One region of the Variovorax sp. 10N412 genome, then DNA from elsewhere that is predicted to be linked to it. Evidence: riboswitches for the same ligand, from Rfam matches in the RefSeq annotation. Region 1 holds a riboswitch; the other holds the start of a gene.
What was found. Region 1 has a riboswitch for S-adenosylhomocysteine ahead of metH (methionine synthase). Riboswitches for the same ligand answer to the same signal wherever they lie in the genome.
Positions count from the first base shown of each region.

Region 1 (11,721 bases):
TGTCGGCGCCCTCGACCTTGGCGCGCGCCAGGATCTCGTGGCACGGGACCATCACGCCCATGTTCACCACTTCGAAGTTGTTGCACTGGAGCACGACGGTGACGATGTTCTTGCCGATGTCGTGCACGTCGCCCTTGACGGTGGCGATGATGATCTTGCCCTTGGTGCGCACGTCGCGGCCAGCCGCTTCGTCACGCAGCTTTTCTTCCTCGATGTAGGGGAGCAGGTGGGCCACGGCCGACTTCATGACGCGCGCCGACTTCACCACCTGCGGCAGGAACATCTTGCCGGCGCCGAACAGGTCGCCCACGATGTTCATGCCGTCCATGAGCGGCCCTTCGATCACGTGCAGCGGACGGCCGCCCTTGGCCAGGATCTGCTGGTAGGCCTCTTCGGTGTCTTCGACGATGAAGTCGGTGATGCCGTGCACCATCGCGTGCGACAGCCGCTGGTTGACGTGCACCGGGTTGTCGGGCGTGCCGCGCCATTCGAGGCGCTTGCTTTCGTCCTTGGCGCCGCTCTTGGCGGTTTCGGCCACTTCGACGAGGCGTTCGCCGGCGTCCGGGCGGCGGTTGAGCACCACGTCTTCCACGCGCTCGCGCAGCGTGGGCTCCAGGTCGTCGTACACGCCCACCATGCCCGCGTTGACGATGCCCATGTCCATGCCCGCCTGGATGGCGTGGTACAAAAACACGGTGTGGATGGCCTCGCGCATCGGGTCGTTGCCGCGAAAGCTGAAGCTCACGTTGCTCACGCCGCCCGACACCTTGGCGCCCGGCAGGTTCTGCTTGATCCAGCGAACCGCGTTGATGAAGTCGACCGCGTAGTTGTCGTGCTCCTCGATGCCGGTGGCAATGGCGAAGATGTTGGGGTCGAAGATGATGTCTTCCGGCGGGAAGCCCACCTCGTCCACCAGGATGCGGTAGGCCCGCTCGCAGATCTCGACCTTGCGCGCGTAGGTGTCGGCCTGGCCCTTCTCGTCGAACGCCATGACCACCGCGGCGGCGCCGTAGCGGCGCACCAGCTTGGCCTCGTGCTTGAACTTGTCGACCCCCTCCTTCATGGAGATGGAGTTGACGATGCCCTTGCCTTGGATGCAGCGCAGGCCGGCCTCGATGACGTCCCACTTCGAGCTGTCGACCATCACCGGCACGCGCGCGATGTCGGGCTCGCTGGCAATCAGGTTCAGAAAGCGGACCATGGCGGCCTTGCTGTCGAGCATGGCCTCGTCCATGTTGATGTCGATCACCTGGGCGCCGTTCTCGACCTGCTGGCGCGCGACGGCCAGGGCCTCTTCGAACTGGCCATTCAGGATCATCCGCGCGAAGGCCTTGGAGCCGGTGACGTTGGTGCGCTCGCCGATGTTGACGAACAGCGTGCCCTCGCCGATGGCGACCGGTTCGAGGCCGGACAGCTTCATGGGCGGGGGCGCCAGGGGCGCGGAATCGGGGGTAGCTGGAGCGGAAATCTGGGACATGGCCTCACCTGCGGAAGAGTCGAACAGGCGAGCGTCGTTGTCGCCCCAAGCCTGACGGCCGGCCTGTGAGGCCCACCGCTGCAACGCTCCTTGGGAAGGGCCGCATTTTAGGGCGATTCGAATGGGGCCGGGGAAAACCCCAGTTCCCGGCTTCGCCTGTGTCCAACTCGATCAACGGCACCGGGCGCCCGCGGCAGAGCGGTGCCTTGGCCATGCGCGCTGCCGGCCGCGACGGCCGATTCCCGATGGCGGCTAAGTAAGCGCAGGCTTACGCCGGTTGTGGCTCGCCCATTGCCGATGCCGGCAGGCCGAACACACGGTCGAAGGCCCAGTTGAAGACGAAGGTGTAGACCAGGAAGAACACCACCAGGCCCAGGTCCATCACCAGCGCCTGCCAGAGCGACACGCCCAGGCCCCAGGCGAACATCGGCACCAGGAAGGCGATCAGCCCGCCCTCGAAGCCGATGGCGTGGGCGATGCGGCGGCGCACGCTGCGCCCGCGCACGGCCTGGCGCGATTCCCAGCGCTCGAACAGCGCATTGAAGACCAGGTTCCAGATCACCGCGATGACCGAGGCGCCCACCGCCAGCATGCCCGAATGACCGAGCCCGGCGTCCGTCATCAAGGCCAGCCCCGCGCTGGCCGCGACGATGGCGATGCCCTCATAAAGGCTGATGTAGACGATGCGACGTTGAATGCCCTGCATGACTTCTTCTCTTGGTTGGTGACTGCGATGACTGGACTTTATGTGTCATTCGCTGATATAAAAAGTTAACTTGTTTCAATTTTATTGATAGGTCGAGCGCCAATGGCTTTCTCCAGCGACAACGTCGAGGTCTTCCTGGCCGTGATCGACCACGGCTCCTTCTCGGCGGCGGCGCGGGCGCTGCGCAAGGTGCCGTCGGCCGTGAGCATGGCCATCGCCAACCTGGAGGCCGAGCTCGACCTGCCGCTGTTCGACCGCAGCGGCCGCGAGCCCCAGCCCACGCCCGCCGCACGCTCCCTGGAGCCCCAGGCGCGGCTGCTGGCCTCCCAATTGCGGCAACTGCAGGTGCAGGCGCTGGCGCTCACGCAGGGGCTGGAAGACCGGCTGACGCTGGCCATCGCGCCCGAGCTGCTGGCCGCCCCCTGGAGCGGCCCGCTGGCCGAACTGGCGCGCGAGCACCCGCTGCTGCAGGTCGAGGTGCTGGCCGCGCCGCAGGCCGATGCGCTGGCGCTGCTGCACAGCGGCCGCGCGCAGCTGGCCCTGGTGTTCGAGCGCCCCAGCCTCGACGGCCGCGAAGGCTTTCAGGAGGTGGGCAGCGACCTGATGGTGGCGGTCATCGCGCCCGACCACCCCGTGCTCGCCACCAACGGCGGCCGGCTGCGCGAGGACCACCTGACGAACACCCGGCAGATCGTCGTGGCCGGGCGCGACCTGACCACCAGCGACCCGCGCTTCGTGTTCGCGCGCCACGTCTGGCGCACCGACAACGCGCTGGCCGCGCTGAGCCTCATTACCGCCGGGCTGGGCTGGGGCTGGCTGCAGCGCAATTTCGCCAAGCCGCACGTGGCGGCCGGCGCGCTGATCGAGATTCCGTTCGAGAACCTCAGCAACGGGCTGGACCTGTGGGTCGACGTGGTCTGGTCGCGAGAGCGGCCGCTCGGGCTGGGCGCGCAGCGCTTCGTGGCGCTGATTGCGCGCAACCGCCGGGCGGCGGGGGAGTGCGGCGTGAAGACCGGCGGGCTCTAGCGCCCGGGTGCGTCACCGGCCGTGGCCGCCGCCATGGCCCCCGCCGTGCCCGCCGCCACCGTGGCCGCCGCCTCCCGGCCCGCCACCGTGTGGGCGCCCACCGCCGCCACCCGGGTGCGGCCTGCCCGGCGGCGGTCCGGGACGAAAGCCCGGCTGCGGCCGGGGCGGCCTGAACCCCGGGTCGGCCGGCGGGCGAAACCCCGGCGCCGGCGGGGGACGAAACCCCGGCGCTGGCGGCGGGCGAAAGCCCGGGCCTGGTGGCCGGAACCCCGGCCCGGGCTGCCACGGATGCGGCTGCCACCCCGGCCTGACCGGCGGCGGTGGACGCCAGCCCGCCACCGGCGGCGGTGGCCGATTTCCCCACCAGCGCCGGTCGCCGTACCAGGGCCGGTCGCGGTAGTAGTTTGCCCAGTAGCTGCCGATCGCGAAGCCGACGATCGGCACCCCGATCACCGCGCCGTAGGTGGCCAGCGGCACGCGTTGGTCCTGGTAGGCGTAGTCGAGGTTGCGCGACCAGACCCAGCCGCGCCCGCCGTCGGGCAGCACCACGTCGCACCAGCCGTAGCCATTGGTGCAGCCGACCACCTCGAGCGGCTGGCCCGGCGCGAGCCGCGCCACCATCGGATAGTCGCCCGACGGGCCGGCGCGCAGGTTGACGGCGCCGCGTGTGAAGGCCTGCTGCGCCTGAGCCGCGAGGGGAAGGACCACGGCCAGCGCGCCGATGCCGATCCAGCGACAGGTGTTCGGGTTCATGAAATGCTCCTTGCGCCCAGCCTAGGCGCACCACGAAAACCCGTCAATCAGCCCAAACTCTTATTCGCGAAACACCGAGGAACCGGCTTCGCCGGGCCTCAGGTGTTGCCCCCGGCAGGGGGAAGGAGAAGCGACACGAAGTGCGCAAAGCCTGGGGGCGAGCCACATGACCGGCTTCGCCGGGCCTCAGGTGTTGCCCCCGGTAGGGGGAGGAGAAGCGACACGAAGTGTGCGAAGCCTGGGGGCGAGCCAAATTCAGGCGGCTTCGCGGTAGAAGCCGGCGCTGTTGCTGCCCAGCGCGCGGCCCGACACCGGCGCCACGGCCTTGCCGATCGCCGCGATGTGGTCCGGCGTGGTGCCGCAGCAGCCGCCCACGATGTTCACCAGCCCCGCGGCCGCGAACTCGTGCAGCAGGCGCGAGGTGACGTCGGGCGTCTCGTCGAAGCCGGTGTCGCTCATGGGGTTGGGCAGGCCCGCGTTCGGATAGCAGCTGATGAAGGTGTCGCCCGCCACGCGCGCCAGCTCCTGGATGTACGGGCGCATCAGCGCGGCCCCCAGCGCACAGTTCAGGCCGATGGCCAGCGGCTGCGAATGGCGCACGCTGTGCCAGAAGGCGGTGACGGTCTGCCCGCTCAGGATGCGGCCCGAGGCGTCGGTCACGGTGCCGCTGATGATCAGCGGCAGGCGCTGCCCGCTGTTGTCGAAATACTCGTCCACCGCGAACAGCGCGGCCTTGGCGTTGAGCGTGTCGAAGATGGTCTCGACCAGGATCACGTCGGCGCCGCCTTCGACCAGCGCTTCGGTCTGCTCGTAGTAGGCCGCGCGCAGCGATTCGAAGTCGACATTGCGCGCGCCGGGATCGTTCACGTCGGGGCTGATGCTCGCCGTCTTGGGCGTGGGGCCGAGGGCGCCGGCCACGAAGCGCGGCTTGTCGGGGGTGCTGAACTTGTCGCAGGCCGCGCGCGCGAGCTTGGCGGACTCGAGGTTCATCTCGCGCGCCAGGTGCGCCATCTTGTAGTCCTCCTGCGCGATGGTGGTCGCGCCGAAGGTGTTGGTCTCGATCAGGTCGGCGCCGGCGGCCAGGTAGGCCTCGTGGATGTCGCGGATCACGTCGGGGCGCGTGAGCGAGAGCAGCTCGTTGTTGCCCTTCACGTCGCGCTCGAAGTCCTTGAAGCGCTCGCCGCGGTACTGCTCCTCGGTGAGCTTGAAGCGCTGGATCATCGTGCCCATGGCGCCGTCGAGGATGGCGATGCGCTTTTCAAGGATGCCGGCAAGTGCCTGGCCGCGGGTGTAGACGATGGGCTTCTTCATACCCCCGATTGTAGAAACCGCAGGCCGTCCCCTATGCCCGTCAGCCCTTTGTCACTTCTTCGGGGGCGCTTCCACGAAGGCCAGCACCGCCTCCAGCATCGCCCGCACATGCGGCTTCACGCCCGCAGCCACCTCCGGCAGGTAGTCGAACGGCAGCGCTTCCTGCATGTAGCTCGACTGGGTCATCTCCAGCTGCACCGCATGAACGTTCTGCGCCGGGTTGCCGTACTGGCGGGTGATGTAGCCGCCGGTGAAGCGGCCGTTGAGCACGCCGGTGTAGCCGGTGGCGCGCTCGGCGATGCCCAGCAGCGTCTGCGCGAGTGCCGGGTCGCAGCTGGTGCCCTTGCCGGTGCCCAGGTTCAGGTCGGGCAGCTTGCCTTCGAAGAAGCGCGGCAGCACCGAGCGGATGGAATGCGCGTCCCACAGCGCGATCGTGCCGTGCGCCGCCTTCAGGCGGTCCAGTTCGGCCTGCAGCTGCCGGTGATAGGGCTGCCAGATGGCGTCGCGGCGCTGGGCGATTTCTTCCTCGCCCGGCACGTCGGCGGCATTCGCATAGACCGGGGTGTCGTCGAAGGTGTCGATCGGGCACAGGCCGGTGACGCTCTGGCCCGGGTACAGGCTGGCGCCGTCGGGCGGACGGTTCAGGTCGACCACGTAGCGCGAGTGCGTGGCCACGAGCACCGAGGCGCCCAGCGCGTCGGCGAAGTCGTAGAGCTGCTCGAGGTGCCAGTCGGTGTCGGGCACGTGGCGCGCCTCGTCGGTGAAGCGCGCGGCGAGCGCGGGCGGCACGTGGGTGCCGACGTGCGGCATCGAGATGAGCAGCGGCCGCGTGCCCTGGCGAAAGCGGAACGGCGGCTCGGTGGTGGAGAAAGGCGTGGTGGCCATGGTGGGGGTCAATCCTTGAGTAGTTGGGTGCGCGCGGCCACGAAGGCGGCCGCGGCCTCGCCGTGCAGCGCATGGCGGCCGGCCGACACGCGCGTGCGGCCCGCCACCCAGACGGTGTCGATGGCCGAGGTGCGGTGGCTCGCGAAGACGTGGGCCGAGAGCATATCGGGCGCGCTCAGGCCTTGCAGCGCAAGGTGCGATGCGTCGAGCACCACGAAGTCGGCCTGCTGGCCCACGGCCAGCCCCGCCACGGTGCGGCCCGACGCCTGCGCGCCGCCCTTCACCGCGTCGAGCGTGAACGCGGTCGCCACATGCGGCTGTGCGGCCGTCGCGCCCACGTTGCGCTGGCGCCTGGCGAGGCGCTGGCTGTACTCGAGCATCAGCAGTTCTTCCGCCGCGTTCACGCTGGCGTGGCTGTCCGAGCCCACCCCCCAGGCGCCGCCGTGGCCGCGCCACTTGGCGAAGTCGAAGATGCCGTCGCCCAGGTTGGCCTCGGTCGTCGGGCACAGGCCCGCGACCGCGCCGCTCTGCGCCGCGTACTCGTACTCGGCGTCGTTCATGTGCGTGGCATGCACCAGGCACCAGCGCGCATCGACGCTCGCGTGGTCGAGCAGCCACTCGACCGGGCGCAGGCCGCTCCAGGCCACGCAGTCGTCCACTTCCTTGGTCTGCTCGGCGATGTGGATGTGGATGGGCGCGGTGCGGTCGATGGCCTCCAGCCCTGCGACGGCGTCGCGCAGCCCTTCGGGCGGCACGGCGCGCAGCGAGTGCGGCGCCAGGCCCAGGCGGGCGCCCTGCGCGTCGCACGCGGGCTTGAGCGCTTCGAGCAGGCGCAGCATCGAGTCGGTCGAGCGGATGAAGCGGCGCTGCCCGTCGCTGGGCGGCATGTCGCCGAAACCGCCGGTCTGGTAGAGCACCGGCAGCAGCGTGAAGCCGATGCCGGCCTTGCGCGCAGCGCGCAGCAAGGCGAGGCTCAGCGTCGCGTCGTCGGCATACGGGATGCCGTCCACGTCGTGGTGCACGTACTGGAACTCGCACACGCTGGTGTAGCCCGCCTCGAGCATCTCGGCGTAGAGCCAGGTGGCGATGGCCTCCATGTGCTGCGGGCCGAGGCGCGCGGCAAAGCGGTACATCAGCGTGCGCCAGCTCCAGAAGCTGTCGTGCTCCCCGGCGCGGTGCTCGGTGAGGCCGGCGAAGGCGCGCTGGAAAGCATGCGAATGCAGGTTGGGCATGCCGGGGATCAGCGGCCCCCTGGCGGTGTGGGTGTCGATGGGGCGATGTGCGCCGGCCTGCACCTGGGTGAGCTGGCCGGCATCGTTCCACGCCAGCAAGACGTTCTTCCCCCAGCCCTCGGGCAGCAGCGCATCGGCGGCGAAAAGCGTGTGCGTCATGCCTGCGCTCCGATCGCGAGGCGGCCCTGGCGCACCACGGTGCGCACGGGTTGCTGGCCGAACCAGTAGGCGAGCTCGGCCGCTTCGCGCACGTTCCACAGCACGAAGTTGGCCGGCATGCCCGCCGCGATGGCGCCATGCGTGTCCTGCAGGCCCAGCGCGCGCGCGGCATGCACGGTGACGCCAGCCAGTGCCTCGGGCACGGTGAGGCGAAAGAGTGTGCAGGCCATGTTCACCATCAGCAGAAGACTCAGTGCCGGCGAGGTGCCGGGGTTGTGGTCGGTGGACACCGCCATCGGCACGCCCGCGGCGCGCAGCGCGGCGATGGGCGGCAGGTGCGTGTCGCGCAGCGTGTAGTACGCGCCGGGCAGCAGCACGGCCACGGTGCCCGAGCGGCGCATCGCCTCGATGCCGTCGGCCGACAGGTGCTCGATGTGGTCGCACGACAGCGCGCCGTAGCGCGCGGCCAGCGCGGCGCCGCCCATGTCCGACAGCTGCTCCGCATGCAGCTTCACCGGCAGGCCCAGCGCCTGCGCGGCCTGGAAGACCTGCTCGGTTTCTTCGAGCGAGAAGGCGATGCGTTCGCAGAACACATCGACCGCGTCGACCAGGCCTTCGGCGGCGAGCGCGGGCAGCATCTCGCGGCACACGAGGTCGATGTAGTCGTGGCTTCGGTCGGCGTATTCCGGCGGCAACGCATGCGCGCCGAGGAAGGTGGTGCGCACCGTCACGCCGTAGGCCTCGCCCAGGCGCCGCGCCACGCGCAGCTGCTTGCGTTCGTGTTCGAGCGAAAGCCCGTAGCCCGACTTGATCTCGATGGCGCACACGCCGCCGGCCAGCAGCTGTTCGAGCCGCGCCGCGGCCTGCGCGAACAGCATGTCCTCGTCGGCCTCGCGCGTGGCGCGCACCGACGACACGATGCCGCCGCCGGCCTGTGCCACTTCCTCGTAGGTCGCGCCTGCGAGCCGCATCGCGAATTCGTTGGCGCGCTGGCCGCCGTAGACGAGGTGCGTGTGGCAGTCGACCAGGCCCGGCGTGGCGAGCGCGCCGCCGCCGTCGTGCGGCGCGAGGCCCGCGAACTCGGCGGGCAGCGCGCCGCGCGCGCCGACCCAGCGGATCGCGCCCTGCACCACCGCGATGGCGGCGTCTTCGTTCGGTTCGGACGCGAGCCGCAGGCCGGTCCAGAGGCCGTCGGCCGAGGGGAAGTTGTGGGCGGGGTTCATCGTCTCTTGGGTCGTCGTTGTCCGGGGTCAGGCCGGGAGGATGCGCACGGCCATCAATCGCGCGTCGGGGCCGTCCGGCAGCGCCTGCCGTGCCTGTGCGGCATCGGCCCAGCGCAGGCCCTCGCCTTCAGGGCATTGCGCGTCATCGAGGCGCCATGCGCCGCGCAGCGCCAGCAGCACGCCATGCGGCGCAGCCTCGATGGCCGAGGCGCTGTGAAGCACTTGCACGTCGGCACGCCACTGTCCGCGCCGCGTCATCACGTTGAAATCGTTCGACGCACCGCCGAGCAGCGTGCAGTCGATGGCCTCGTCGCCGCTGAAGGCGAAGGGTTGGTGCGGCACGTCGAGCCGGTGGTCGATGCGCGCGTCGTGCGTGAAGAGGCGCACGCCGTCGCCTTCGAGCAGCGTGATGACGCGGTCGATGCCCGCGAACACGGAGAACGGCCCGGCGGCTGCGATGGTGGCGATGCTCACCCGCCAGCCGAAGCTGTCGAGCGGCGCGCCCTGCGGCCAGCTGGCGATTTCCTGCGTGGTGCCGCCGCCGTTTTTCCAGGGCGTGACAGGCAGGGTCGCGCGTGAGAAGCGCTGCACGCCGTTCATTGCGTCTCCTCTTGCCCCTTGCCCTTCCGGGGGAAGGCTGGGATGGGGGCAGCGCCCAACGAGCGTCGTGATCGGGTCGAGGCCGTCCCCCAGCCCTCCCCCGGGAGGGGAGGGAGCAATGCAAATGCAGTCGCACCGCTCATCGCATCAACCCGCCCTGGCGCAGCTTCTGCTCGAAGTGCCGCAGCACCAGCGTCATGGTTCCCGTGAGCACGAAGTACACGACGGCGATCGCCAGGTACACCTCCAGCGACCGGTACGACACGCTGATGATCTTCTGCCCCTCGTGCATCACGTCATGGATGGTCAAGAGCGACACCAGCGCCGAATTCTTGATGAGCGCGATGAACTCGTTGCCCAGCGGCGGAATCATGCGCACCACCGCCTGCGGCAGCACGATCTGGCGCATGGCCGTGCCGGGCGTCATGCCCAGCGATTGCGCGGCCATGGTCTGGCCCTTGTCGATCGACTGGATCGCGCCGCGCACGATCTCCGACACGTACGCGCCGGAGTACACGCCGAGCCCCAGCACGCCGCACAGGAAGGCCGGCAGCAGGATGCCGAAGTGCGGCAAGCCGAAGAACAGGATGAACAGCTGCACCAGCAGCGGTGTGCCGCGAATGGCCGCCACGTAGGCGGTGCACACGCCGTAGATCCAGCGCCGCTTCGGGTTCAGCCGGCCGATGCCGACCACCAGGCCCAGCAGGCAGCCGAGCGCCAGCGCGCACGCGGTGATTTCCACCGTGACCAGCGCGCCGCGCAGCAGGTCGGGCCAGCCTTGCCAGACGGGCGAAAAGTCGAGATCCATGGTCAACCCTTCCGGCGGCCGAGCGCCGGGCCGCCCCAAGCCGGCCGCGCCACCCCCTCGGGGGGTGGAGTTACACGCGCGCAGCGCGTGAAAAGGCGGGGGGCCAACATTACTTGAACCACTTCTTCACGATCTGGTCGTACGTGCCGTCGGCCTTCAGCTTCTCGATGGCGCCGTTCACGGCCTTGGTCAGCTCGGGCGTGTCCTTGCGGATGGCCATGCCGTATTCCTCGGTGGTGATCTGCTCGGGCAGCACCTTCAGGCCGCCGCGCGTGCGCACGTACTGGTAGGCGGCAGGCTTGCCGGTGACGGCCGCGTCGGCACGGCCGATGTCCACCAGGTTGAACATCTCCTGGTTCTTCTCGACTTCCAGCAGTTGCACCTGCGGGAATTTCTCCTTCGTGTACGACACCGACTTGGTGCCCACCTGCACGCTGACCTTCTTGCCGCTGATGTCGGCCGGCGTCTTGATGGCGGTGTTGCCGTCCTTCACCATCACGACCAGGCCGCCCGCGTAGTAGGGCACGGTGAAGTCGACGACCTTCTTGCGCTCGTCGGTGATGTAGATGCCCGACACGGCCATGTCGAAGCGCTTGGAGATCAGCCCCGGCACCAGGCCCTTGAAGTCGATGTCGATCCACTCGACCTTGCGGCCCAGCGTCTTGCCGATGGCTTCCACCAGTTCCACGTCGAAGCCGGTGCGCTTGCCGTTCTCCACGAACTCCATGGGCGGGAAGGTGGCGTCGGTGGCCACGCGCAGCGGCTCGCCCTGCGCGTGGGCGCCGGCGGCAAGGCCGAATAGGCCGGCGAAGGCAAGACTGGACAGGGCGGCGGCGACGAGGGTGCGGCGGGTGTTCATGGTGGGAAGGCTTCCGTGGGAATGAGAAAGAAAAAAGCAGCGCGCAACTACTGCAGGGCGCGGGAAATGCGGGCCGCCGTGACGACGGTCATGTGGAGCAATGCAGCTTCCATGCCCTCGACGCGCGTGAGCGGCGCCATGAGCGTGATCGCGCCGCGCAGGCGGCGCCCGGTGGCGAGCACCGGAGCGCTCGCGCCCCACACGCCGGCGTCGACCTCGCCGTGGGTCACGGCATGGCCGGCTTCGCGGATGGCGTCGAGTTCGGCGGCGCGCGCGGCGCGGCGTTCGGGCGCCTCATTCAGGCCTTCGAGCAGCGCATCGCGCTGGTCGAGCGGCAGGTGCGCCAGCAGGCACTTGGCACTGGCGCCGTCGCGCGCCGGCACGCTGCGGCCGCGGTCGAAGGAGCAGCGCAGCGACTGCTCGCTGTCGATCATCTCCAGGCACACGACGCGGTCGTTCACCACCGTGACCAGTGCCACGCTCTCGTGCGTCTGCTGGGCCAGCACGCGCATGTCGGCGCGCGCGGCCAGCACGAGGTCGGAGTTGCCGTCGAAGCCGCTGGCCAGCTGCACGCTCACCGGGCCCGGCGAGTAGCGCCCGTCGGACTCCATCACGAAGCCCCAGCGCCGCAGCGTGGCAACCTGCCGGTACAGCGTGCTCTGCGACAGGCCGGTGGCCTGAA
Region 1 covers NZ_JBFTIO010000010.1:177,118-188,838, forward strand. The annotation lists gene metH (methionine synthase) at 1-1,420, opposite strand, end outside; S-adenosyl-L-homocysteine riboswitch at 1,500-1,575, opposite strand; gene AC1DJH_RS22545 (PACE efflux transporter) at 1,746-2,183, opposite strand; gene AC1DJH_RS22550 (LysR family transcriptional regulator) at 2,286-3,209, shown strand; gene AC1DJH_RS22555 (SH3 domain-containing protein) at 3,222-3,962, opposite strand; gene AC1DJH_RS22560 (homocysteine S-methyltransferase family protein) at 4,218-5,273, opposite strand; gene hutG (N-formylglutamate deformylase) at 5,325-6,158, opposite strand; gene AC1DJH_RS22570 (formimidoylglutamate deiminase) at 6,167-7,549, opposite strand; gene hutI (imidazolonepropionase) at 7,546-8,772, opposite strand; gene AC1DJH_RS22580 (HutD/Ves family protein) at 8,800-9,372, opposite strand; gene AC1DJH_RS22585 (amino acid ABC transporter permease) at 9,512-10,180, opposite strand; gene AC1DJH_RS22590 (transporter substrate-binding domain-containing protein) at 10,290-11,039, opposite strand; gene AC1DJH_RS22595 (IclR family transcriptional regulator) at 11,087-11,721, opposite strand, start outside.

Region 2 (11,721 bases), on a different contig from region 1:
TCATCTGCAGCGGCGCCCCCTTGACGGGAATGGTCACGCCCAGCATGCGGCCGATGGCGCTCGACCAGGCGCCGCTCGCGTTGACGATGCGCCCGGCATGGATGGTTCCGCGCGAGGTGCGCACCACGAAGCCCGCGCCGTTGCCGGGCAGGGCCTCGATGGCCTGCACGTCGCAGCCGCGCAGCATTCGCGCGCCTTGCTGCTGCGCGCGCCGTGCCACCGCGTAGGTGGCGCGCAGCGGGTTGATCTTTCCTTCCATGGGGCAGAGCTCGGCACCCCGCAGCGCGTCGGACAGCGCTGGCGACAGGCGCCGCAGGTCGGCGCCGTCGATCACCTGCGCGTCGATGCCGTGGCGGCGCTCCAGCGCGGCCTTGGCCTCCAGGAAGCGCATGCCTGCCTCGCTGTCGGCGACCATGAGGCCGCCGGTGATCTTGATCTCGAGGTCTTCGCCGCAGTCGGCTTCTATCTCCTGCCACAGGCGCACCGACATCGGCCCGAGCGGCAATGTGGCCGCCGCCGGGCCGCCGCCTTCCTGCGCCTTGGCGCCGAAGTCGAACGACAGCAACTGCACGTGCAGGCTGCCTGCATTGGCGCCGGAGGCCTGCAGGTTGATGTCGTCGCGGTCGACCACGGTCACGTCCTGCCCAGCCTTCGACAGGTAGTAGCCCAGGCAGGCGCCGAGCACGCCGGCACCGATCACCAGCACGTCGGTGCGCACCGGCGCGAAAGGCGCGTGCTCCACGGGCCGCGCGAGATTGGGCGTGATGGCCGGCTTGTGGCCGCCCCACTCGGGTTTCTCGAAACCGAGTGCGCCGGCCGGCACAGGCCTGGCCGGCGGGCGCGGGGCGAAGTACTGCTCGACCTCCGGCGGCCTGCCCGTGAGTTCGGCCACCAGCCGGCCCGCGGTGGCGGCGCAGTAGCGAGCCTGGCAGCGGCCCATGCCCAGGCGGGTGTTGCGCTTGAGCGCGGCCAGGGTGTCGCTGCCGGCGCGGATCTGCGCACGGACCGAGCCGAAGCTGATCTCCTCGCAGCGACACAGCAGCGTGTCGTCGGGCACCGCGGCCAGCGTGACCGGTGGGGGCGCGTAGAGCGACCACAGGGCCTGCTGGAAGCACTCGGCGCGGTGCAACTGGCCCGTTGCCTCGGCGGATGCCGCAACGCGCAGGCCGAGATTGCGCGCCGCGGCTTCGCCTGCCAGCGTGCCGCGCGCCAGGGCGACGCGCGAGCCGCCCAGGTCGGCGCCGTCGCCCACCACGTACACGCCGGCCACGCTGGTGGCGCCGTCTTCCTGCGTGACGGTCGCAAGGTGCCCCAGGTGGCGCGGGGCCAGCCGGTGCGCGCAGCCCAGCATGCGCGCGAGTTCGGTGGAGGGGATGAAGCCGTAGCCCAGGCACAGCGTGTCCGCCTCGAGGCGCTGCGCCGTTCCCGCCTCCACGTGTCCTTGGGCATCGATGCGCGCGACCTGCACGGACCGCAGTCCGCCTGTGCTCGCGCCTGCGCCCGTGTCCTCGGCTTCGCCTTCGGCCTCCACGACCGTGTGGCCCCACAGCACCGGCACCCCGTGCGCACGCAGCTGCCGCAGGTAGCGCCAGCCGTCGCACAGCAGGTCGGGGCCGGTGCGCGCCGCAGTGAGCAACTGGCGCCATTGGCGCAGGGAGGGGCGGGGCGCCGATTCGAGCACGGCGACGACCTCGGCGCCGCCCGCGAGCAGTTCCGCCGCCAACTGGAGGTTGAGCGGCCCGTTGCCTGCAATCACGACCCGGCGGCCCGGGGCGACGCGGTAGGCGCGAGCGAGCGTCTGGCCGGCGCCGGTGGTCATCACGCCCGGTAGGGTCCAGCCGGGAAAGGGCACCGGGCGCTCGTAGGCACCGGAGGCGATCACGAGCTGGCGGCAGCCGATGACATGGGCGCGCCCGTCGATGAGCGCCGCAACCTCGGTCGGCGAGAAGGCGGCCCACACCTGCGCGCCCTGGACGATCGTGACGCCCGCGGCGTGGACGTCGTGCGCCAGCGCCAGGCCCTGCGCGAACTGGCGGTCGGCCGGCGTGGCCGCCCGGTGCGACGGCGCGAGCGGCTTGTAGAACTGGCCGCCCGGCTCCAGGCGCTCGTCGAGCACCAGCACGTCGGCGCCGGCCCGGCGCGCGGCCAGCGCCGCCGAAAGCCCGGCCGGGCCCGCGCCGACGACCAGCACGTCGACCTGCCGCCGTGCGGGTTGCGCTGCGGCCTCGGGGGCGAGCGGCTGCAGCGGGTCTTCCAGCGTGCCGGCCGGCTGGACGGAGCGCACCTGCTGCCCCTCTGCCACCTTGGTGAGGCAGGCGCGCTGGCTGGCGCGCCCGTCGACGGTGACCAGGCACTCGAAACATGCGCCCATGCCGCAGTAGAGACCCCGGCGCTCGCCGCCCCGGGTATGGCGCAGGGCCTTGATGCCGCCGGCCGCCAGCGACGCCGCGATGGTTTCGCCTTCGAGGCCCTCCACGGGCTGCCCTTCGTACCAGAAGCGCACGGGGCGCCCGGCCGGGGTGATGGAAGGGTGGGTCAGTCTGGCGCTCATGGGCAGGTGCGAGGGAAAACGGAAAACCGCGTTGACGCGATTAAATGTATACGTATACTACATGTATACGTATACTTCGTCATCCGAATTTTCCCGAGGACTGCCCCATGACACCGTTCCGCGGCACCTACACGGTGCTCATCACCCCCATGACCGCAGACGGCCTGCACGTGGACGTGCCCGCTCTGAAGAAGCTGGTCGACTGGCAAATCGAAGAGGGAATCCACGGACTGATTCCTCTGGGGAGCACCGGGGAATTTCTGTCGCTGACGCCCGATGAGCGCCAGCTGGTGATCGAGACCTGCATCAGCACCGCAGCAAAACGCGTGCCCGTGCTGATCGGCACCGGTGCGGAGTGGACCGACGAGTGCGTGCGGCTGAGCCGCGAGGCCGAGACCATGGGCGCCGACGGCGTCATGATCATTCCGCCCTACTACAGCACGCCCACCGACGACGAGCTGTTCGCGCACTACCGCAAGGTGGGCGAGGCCATCGGCATTCCGATCATGGTCTACAACAACCCGGCCACGGCCAACGTCGACCTCAAGCCCGAGCTGGTGGCGCGCCTCTCGCGCATCGACAACTGCAACTACATCAAGGAGTCGACGCTGGAGGTCACGCGCGTGCGCGACATCATCGAGCTGTGCGGCGACCGCATGACGGTGTTCGCCGGCATCCTCGGCTACGAGTCGTTCTGGCTCGGCGCGCAGGGCTGGGTGGCCGTGTGCTCCAACCTCATTCCCAGGATGTCGGCGCGCCTGTTCGAGCTGGTGGCCGACGAGCGCGACATGCCAGCGGCGCTGGCGCTCTACAAGCAGATGCTGCCGATCGTGCGCCAGGTCGGCGGCCACCGCTACGTTGCGGCCTCCAAGGACGGCCTGACGATGATGGGCCTGCCGGTCGGCAAGCCGCGCGCGCCCCGCCTGCCGCTGCCCGAGGCCGACGCCGCGGACCTGCGCCGCGAGCTGGCCCGCCTCGAACTGCTGGACTCGATCCGCGCCTGAGCGCCGGTGTCCCCGCATCTCGTTCCTGCCTTTCCCTTTCGTCGCCTCGTTCATTTCCTGAAGGACCACCCCATGAAACTGCTCCCCGCTCTCGCGTCGGCAACGGCACTCTTCATCTTCTGCGCGGGCGCCGCGAACGCGCAGGCGTGCAAGTCGCCCGTGCCCGACTCGGCCCTCGTCAAGAAGGGCACGCTGACCATGTCGGTCAACCCGACCCTGCCGCCGATGCAGTTCGTCGACCAGACCGGCGCGCTCAAGGGCATGCGGGTGGAGCTCGGAGAGGCCATCGCCAAGCGCTTGTGCCTCACGCCGGAGTACGTGCGCATCGAGTTCTCCGCCATGATCCCGGGCCTGCAGGCCGGCCGCTGGGACGTCATCAACACCGGCATCTTCTACACGGAAGAGCGCGCCAAGCTGATGCAGATGCTCATCTATGAAGACCAGGCCATCAGCATCAGCACGGCCAAGGGCAACCCGCTGAAGATTGCCAGGACGGACGACCTGTCGGGCAAGAGCATCGGCGTGGAACTCGGCGGCTTCGAGGAGCGCAAGGCGCGCGAGCTCGACAAGGCGCTCACCGACAAGGGCATGAAGGGCATGACCATCCGCACCTTCGAGAACTTCGCCATGGCCTTCCAGGCGCTGCGCGCCGGCCAGGTCGAGGTTGCCCTGTCGATCGACTCCACCGGCGCCGAATACCAGAAGCGCGGCGACTTCGAACGAGTGCTGAACGGCCTGTTCCCTACCCCGGTGGCGCTGGCCGCCCGCAACAAGGACCTGGCCGCGGCCATGGCCAAGGCGATGAACGACATGAAGGCCGACGGCAGCTTCCAGAAGCTGTTCGACCAGTACGGCGTGAAGGCGGTCGACGGCGCCGTCATCGTCAAGGGCCCGGCGGGCTGAGCCGCGGCGGCACAGCCAACGAGCACACCAAGGAACGTTCATGGGACAAGGCTGGAGCTGGTCGGGGTTCTTCGACTACCTGTTCAATCCGTACATCCTCAGCGGCGCGGTGACCACGCTGTGGCTCACGCTCGCGGCGATCGCGGGCGGGCTGGTCGTGGGTTGCGCGCTGGCGCTGGCCCGGCTGTCCAGCCGCAGCTGGGTGGCGGGGCCCGCGCACTTCTACATCTGGGTGTTCCGCGGCACGCCGCTGCTGGTGCAGCTGATCATCATCTACACCGGCCTGCCCCAGTTCGGCCTGAAGCTGTCGGTGGTCGAGTCGGCGCTGCTGGGCCTGATCCTCAACGAGGCCGCCTACCTGGCGGAGATCGTGCGCGGCGGCATCCAGTCGATTTCCGCCGGGCAGACCAACGCGGCCCGCGCCGTCGGCTTCAGCAGCGCGCAGACCATGCGCTACGTCGTCCTGCCCCAAGCCATGCGCCTGATCGTGCCGACGCTGGGCAACAGCATCAACGGCCTGCTCAAGACCACGTCGATCACCTCGGTGATCTCCATGGAAGAGCTGCTGCGCCGCACCCAGGTGCTGATCCAGGAAAAATTCATGGTGCTCGAGCTGTTCGTGGTCGCCGCCATCTATTACCTGCTGATGACCACGGCCTGGGACTTCATCCAGCGGCGCATCGAGCGCCACTACGGCCGCGCCTACGGCAATGCGGGCGCGCCGGTCGTGCCTGCTGACCCCGCGCTCGAGCAGCGCTGACGCACCCTCCCGAGAGTCCCATGAGCACCTACGACCTGATCCTGCGCAACGCCGACATCGCCACCGCGGGCGACCGCTACACCGCCGACATCGGCGTGCGCGACGGGCGCATCTGCGCCATCGCGCAAGACCTGGGCGCGAGCGCCGCCCGCGAAATCGACGCGGCCGGCCGGCTCGTCACGCCGGGCGGCGTGGACGGCCACTGCCACTTCGACCAGCCGACGGGCGACGGCTCGCGCTTCGCGGACGACTTTCTCTCCGGCACGCGTTCGGCGGCCTGCGGCGGCACCACCACCGTGCTGCCGTTCGCCGCGCAGCAGAAGGGCCACAGCATCCAGGAGGCGGTGGACGACTACCACCGCCGCGCCGAGGGCAAGGCCGTGATCGACTACGCCTTCCACCTGATCGTGGCCGACGCCACGCGCGACGTGACGCAGCGCGAGCTGCCCGCATTGATCGAGAAGGGCTACACCTCCTTCAAGATCTACATGACCTACGACGATCTCAAGCTGGACGACCGCCAGATCATCGAGGTGCTGGCCACCGCGCGCCGGCACGGCGCCATGACCATGATCCACGCCGAGAACAGCGACTGCATCGCCTGGCTCACCGAGCAGTTGCTCGACGCGGGGCTCACGGCGCCGCGCTACCACAGCAGTTCGCGCCCGATGGCGGTGGAGCGCGAGGCCACGCACCGGGCCATTGCGCTGGCCGAACTGGTCGACACGCCGATCCTGATCGTCCACGTCTCGGGCCGCGAGGCGATCGAGCAGATCCACTGGGCGCGCGGGCGCGGCCTGCCGATCCATGCGGAGACCTGCCCGCAGTACCTGTTCCTGAGCGCCGAGGACCTGGGCATCGACCCCGACGATCCGATGCACGGCGCGCGCTGCATCTGCAGCCCGCCGCCGCGCGACAAGGCCAACCAGCAGTTCATCTGGAACGGGCTGTCGAGCGGGCTGTTCACCATCTTCTCGTCCGACCATGCGCCGTTCAACATGGGCGGCACCGACGGCAAGCGCGTGGCCGGCGACGACGCGTCCTTCGACCGCATTCCGAACGGCATTCCCGGCGTGGAAACGCGCTTGCCGCTGCTGATGAGCGAGGGCGTGCTCAAGGGGCGCATCGACATCCACCGCTTCGTCGAGCTCACGTCCACCAACCCGGCGCGGCTGTACGGGCTGTACCCGCGCAAGGGCACCATCGCCGTAGGCAGCGACGCCGACTTCGTGGTCTGGGACGTGTTCGCCCCGGGCCAGGAAAAGCTGCTCACCAACAGCATGCTGCACCATGCCGTCGACTACACGCCCTACGAAGGCATGGCGCTGCGCGCGTGGCCGGGCGTGACCGTGTCTCGCGGCCGCGTGGTGTGGCAGGACGGCGCATTCCTGGCCGAGCCCGGCTCGGGCCAGTTCCTGCCTTGCCTTCGGCCGCGCGCGCCGAACGACGGCAATCCGCTGGACAAATGGCTCTGAGCCTGCCGGGCAGCGCCGCGAGGCGGCCCTGATAAGCTCTGCCGCCCCTGTGGCCCCTTGGCTTTTTCTCGCAGCCTTCCTTGCGGCCTTCGCCCTTTTTCGCATGCCCAGCCTTCCCAGCCCCACGCAGCCCGCCACCATCACGATCGCTCCCCTGGAGGTGCGCTCCGCCAGCCTGGCCGAGCAGGCCTACGAGCGGCTGCGCACGCTGATCCTCGACCGCCAGATATCGGCCGGCAGTCCGCTGCAGGAGGCGCGGCTGGCGGAAGACCTGCGCATCTCGCGCACGCCGATGCGCGAGGCGCTGGTGCGGCTGGCGGGCGAGGGCCTGCTGGTGCGGCGCGACGCGCGTTCCTACGCCGTGCGCGCGCTCGGAACCAAGGAGTACTTCGACTGCATGCGTGCGCGCGAGGTGATCGAATGCGAGGGCATCGCGCTGGCCGTCGGAAAAATCACCGACGCCGAAATCGACACGCTCGAAACCGACATCCAGGCACTCGACGCCGGCGAGCACACCGAGACCGAGCACTGGCACTTCGACGACCGTTTCCACCTGCTGATCGCCACTGCCAGCGGCAACGTGGTGTTTCCGCGGCTGGTGGAAGAGTTGCGTGTCAATGCACGGCTGTTCCGCCTGCACAGCCCGTTGCACAGGCAGCCGGAGAACCACGACGAGCACGGCGAGATCGTTCGCGCGTTGCGCGCACGGGACGCCGAGCGCGCCCGCACCGCCATGCGCGAGCACCTGCGAAGCCTGCAGGAAGACGTGAGGCGCGCCCTGACCGAGTGACGGGTGCCTCAGGCGTCCAGGTGCCGCGCCGTGTGCGCGGCAATGGCGTCGACGATCTGCGGCCACATCGGAATCGGCAGCGCATGGCCCATGCCCGCGATGCGCAGCAGCTTGGCGCCGGGAATCGCATCGGCCACGTCGACGCCGCAGGCCACCGGCACCAATGGATCGGCCTCGCCGTGGATCACCAGCGTGGGCACCTGCACGTCGTGCAGCGCGGGCTTGCGGTTGCCCGAGGCCAGGATGGCTGCGAACTGGCGCGCCACGCCGGGCGGGTTGAGTCCGCGCAGGAACACGAGCTGGGCCCGCTCGGTGTCGCGCGCCTCGTCGAGCGGAAAGTCCGCTGTACCGCGCAGCACGCGCCACACCTTGGCGTAGTGCGGCAGGTAGGCCTCGAAGGTGGTCGGCGAAGGCGCGAACAGCACCGCCATCGCCTCGGGCGTGGGCGGCGGCAGGGCCGGGTTGCCGGTGCTCGACATGATGCTGGTGAACGACAGCATCCGGTGCGCATGGTGAATGCACAGCTCCTGCCCGATGGCGCCGCCCATGGAGGCGCCCACGACGTGGGCGCGCGCGATGCCCAGCGCGTCGAGCAGCCCGACGCAGTCGCCGGCCATGTCGCGCAGGGTGTAGGGCACCTGCAGCGGCCGGCCGGCCATGGCCTGGTGCATCAGCAGCTGGATGTCGGGCACGCCGAGCTCGGTCAGGTAGCTCGAGTGGCCGATGTCGCGGTTGTCGAAGCGGATCACGCGATGGCGGCCGGTTTCGGCGAGCCGCGCGCAAAACGCGTCGTCCCAGGCGACCATCTGGGCGCCGAGACCCATGACCAGCAACAGCGGCGTGGCGGCCGGGTCGCCGAAGCTGTCCCAGGCGAGTTCGATGCCGTTGACGCGCGTGCGCCGCTCGACCGGTGGCGGGGCTGCTGCTGGGGGCATGGCGGCGGGTTCCGGCTTACTTGCGCTGCAGCAGCTTGGTCACTTCGTCCACGTTGGACTGGATGCGCTGGCGCACCACGTCGAACGCATCGGCCTGCGACTTGGCCGCGAGGTTGGCGAGCTCCTTGATGTCGTCGATGGCGCGCTGGAACGACTGGCGGCCGAGTTCGTCGAGCTTGGCGAGGTTTTCCTTCGGGTCCTTGCCCGGCATGCCCTTGGCGGCGCTCTGCCATTCGGTGATGGCGTGCTTGATCATCTCGGTCTGCCGCTGCACCACGGTCTGCAGGCCCTGGTAGGACTTTTCGTTGGCTTCCATGACCGCCTGCAGGTCCTTGCGGCCGCTGTCAAGCAGCTTGCCGGCGCCGCCGGTCAGGTTGAGGTTCTGCAGCCGGTCGGCCATGCCCTTCAGCGGATTGAGCATGTCCGCGGCGTTGGGCATCGCCTGCTTCGCGCCGGCGGTGCTCTCGCTGCTGGAGGGGGTCTTCTTGGCGGCGGCTTTCTTGGCAGTGGCCATGGTGCGCAATCTCCTGTGTCGGGTGAACGGATGGGTGGCTGGAACCTGCCTCGCGGCCGGAGTCCCACGCCACGATACGCCGCACGGGGCCGCCCGCGCCTGTCGCCCGGACAAAAATCCTGCGGGGTTTCCCTCGGATGCGGGGCGACCGCCCCGCATGCCGGTTACATCGGCGGCGCGAAGCCGTCTCGCCCGGCCGTGACGCGCAGGGCCGTGGGCGTGCCGTTCTTCTCCTGCGCATTCACCATGACCTTGGCGCCGGGCACGAGCAGTGCGTCGGTGCCGGGGCGGAAGGTGACCACCGGAGCGTCGGGCGGCACGATGACGGTCTTCTCGCCGCCCTTGTAGGTCAGGCGCATCTGCTGCCCGCCGCGCACCGACTTCGGCGCCGCGGCCAGGTCGGCGACGGTGGCGTTGGTCATGGTGCTGTCGGGCAGCAGGTCCCAAGGCCTGTGGCCTTCACCCGTGCCGCGCGCGGCCTCGGGGAACACCACCACTTCGATCGCCTTCTGCGTGCCGTCGGGCTGCGGCATGGCGGCGGTGCCGATGAAACTGCCGCGCTTGATGTCGGACAGCTTGATGCGGTAGACCTCCGACACCGGCATGTCGGCCGGGCGTGCGAGGCTGACGACCTCGCCGCCGCGGTCCTGGACCACGAGGGTCTTGGCGTCTACGCGCACGATGGTGCCGCGGATGCGCACCGGGTCGGCGTTCTGCGCGGCGGCGAGGACCGGGACGCTGGCCGTGGCGACGAGTGCGGCTGCGGCAAGCAGGGCCGAGGGGATTCTGGAGTGCGTGAGCGACATGGGCGGGGGCTTCCGTGGTTGGGTGCGAACCAATGTACGCCTGTGCGGCAGAACGCGCTTTCCGTGATGTGGGATACCCGAGCGATTGGCGGGCCCGGGCGCCGCGTCTACAATCCGCCGTTCCGAGGAGCGTTGCAGCGCCGTCAGGCGTGAGGCTCGGACCACATCGCAACCACGCTCATCCGCTGTTCTCGCGGTGAGTCCTTTTTCCGTCAGACCCCCGAACGCAGTGGCATCTTTCAAACCAGTTTTGGAGTTCTCATGAGCGCTGTTCTCAAGCCCACCCCCGTGTCCACCGCCGACCAGGCGATTGCCGACCTGTCCCTCGCCGCCTGGGGCCGCAAGGAAATCCGCATCGCGGAAACCGAAATGCCCGGCCTGATGGCCATCCGTGAAGAGTTCTCCAAGGCGCAGCCGCTCAAGGGCGCGCGCATCACGGGTTCGATCCACATGACCATCCAGACGGCCGTGCTGATCGAGACGCTGCAAGCCCTGGGCGCCGAAGTGCGCTGGGCCTCGTGCAACATCTTCTCGACGCAGGACCACGCCGCCGCCGCCATCGCCGCCGCCGGCACGCCGGTGTTCGCCATCAAGGGCGAGTCGCTTAAGGACTACTGGGACTACACCCACGCCATCTTCGACTTCGGCCCCAAGGGGTCGAAGGGCGAAGGCCCGAACATGATCCTGGACGACGGCGGCGACGCCACGCTGCTGATGCACCTGGGCCAGCGCGCCGAGAAGGACCTGGGCGTGCTCGCCAACCCGACCAGCGAAGAAGAACGCATCCTCTACGCCGCCATCAAGGCCAAGCTGGCCGTGGACGGCACCTGGTACACCCGCAAGGCCGCCGAGATCATCGGCGTGACCGAGGAAACGACCACCGGCGTGCACCGCCTGAACGAGATGTCCGCCAAGGGCACGCTGCAGTTCCGCGCCATCAACGTGAACGACTCGGTCACCAAGAGCAAGTTCGACAACCTGTACGGCTGCCGCGAATCGCTGGTGGATGGCATCAAGCGCGCGACCGACGTGATGATCGCCGGCAAGGTGGCCTGCGTGGCCGGCTACGGCGACGTGGGCAAGGGCTCGGCCCAGGCACTGCGCGCACTGAGCGCCCAGGTGTGGGTGACCGAGATCGACCCGATCAACGCCCTGCAGGCCGCCATGGAAGGCTACAAGGTCGTGACCATGGAGTACGCCGCCGACAAGGCCGACATCTTCGTGACCACCACCGGCAACAAGGACGTCATCACGCATGACACCATGGCCGCCATGAAGGACCAGGCCATCGTCTGCAACATCGGCCACTTCGACAACGAGATCGACGTCGCGTCGATCGAGAAGTACGAGTGGGAAGAAATCAAGCCGCAGGTCGACCACATCACCTTCCCGGACGGCAAGAAGATCATCCTGCTGGCCAAGGGCCGCCTGGTGAACCTGGGCTGCGGCACGGGCCACCCGAGCTTCGTGATGTCGTCGTCGTTCGCCAACCAGACCATCGCCCAGATCGAGCTGTTCACCAAGCCCGACGCCTATGAAGCCGGCAAGGTCTACGTGCTGCCCAAGCACCTCGACGAAAAGGTGGCGCGCCTGCACCTGAAGAAGGTCGGCGCCATGCTGACCGAGCTGACCGACTCGCAGGCCGCCTACATCGGCGTGAGCAAGAACGGCCCGTACAAGCCCGACACGTACCGTTATTGATAGCGCAATGAAAAACCTCCGTGCTTCGCGCTGCGGTGCGAGCTTGCTTGGGGCGGCCCGGCGCTTCGCTCATGCGCGCTGATCAACTGTTGGTGGAGCGCGGCATGGCCGCGTCGCGTTCGCAGGCCGTGCGGCTCATTGCCGGCGGCATGCGCTGGCGCGACGCGGGCACGAGCGACGCGTGGCGCCCGGTCGTCAAGAACAAGGACGAAGTGCCCGAATCGGCCGAGCTCGAGCTCGCCGATGCGGCCGAGGCCCGGTACGTGTCGCGCGGCGGGCTCA
Region 2 covers NZ_JBFTIO010000007.1:90,108-101,828, forward strand. The annotation lists gene AC1DJH_RS18040 (FAD-dependent oxidoreductase) at 1-2,551, opposite strand, end outside; gene AC1DJH_RS18045 (dihydrodipicolinate synthase family protein) at 2,659-3,555, shown strand; gene AC1DJH_RS18050 (ABC transporter substrate-binding protein) at 3,628-4,458, shown strand; gene AC1DJH_RS18055 (amino acid ABC transporter permease) at 4,499-5,218, shown strand; gene hydA (dihydropyrimidinase) at 5,239-6,693, shown strand; gene AC1DJH_RS18065 (GntR family transcriptional regulator) at 6,797-7,483, shown strand; gene AC1DJH_RS18070 (alpha/beta fold hydrolase) at 7,492-8,418, opposite strand; gene phaP (TIGR01841 family phasin) at 8,435-8,932, opposite strand; gene AC1DJH_RS18080 (hypothetical protein) at 9,097-9,738, opposite strand; S-adenosyl-L-homocysteine riboswitch at 9,857-9,925, shown strand; gene ahcY (adenosylhomocysteinase) at 10,000-11,439, shown strand; gene AC1DJH_RS18090 (TlyA family RNA methyltransferase) at 11,511-11,721, shown strand, end outside.
Region 2: it holds a riboswitch for S-adenosylhomocysteine, as region 1 does, so the genes downstream of both, ahcY (adenosylhomocysteinase) here and metH (methionine synthase) in region 1, are expected to answer to the same signal.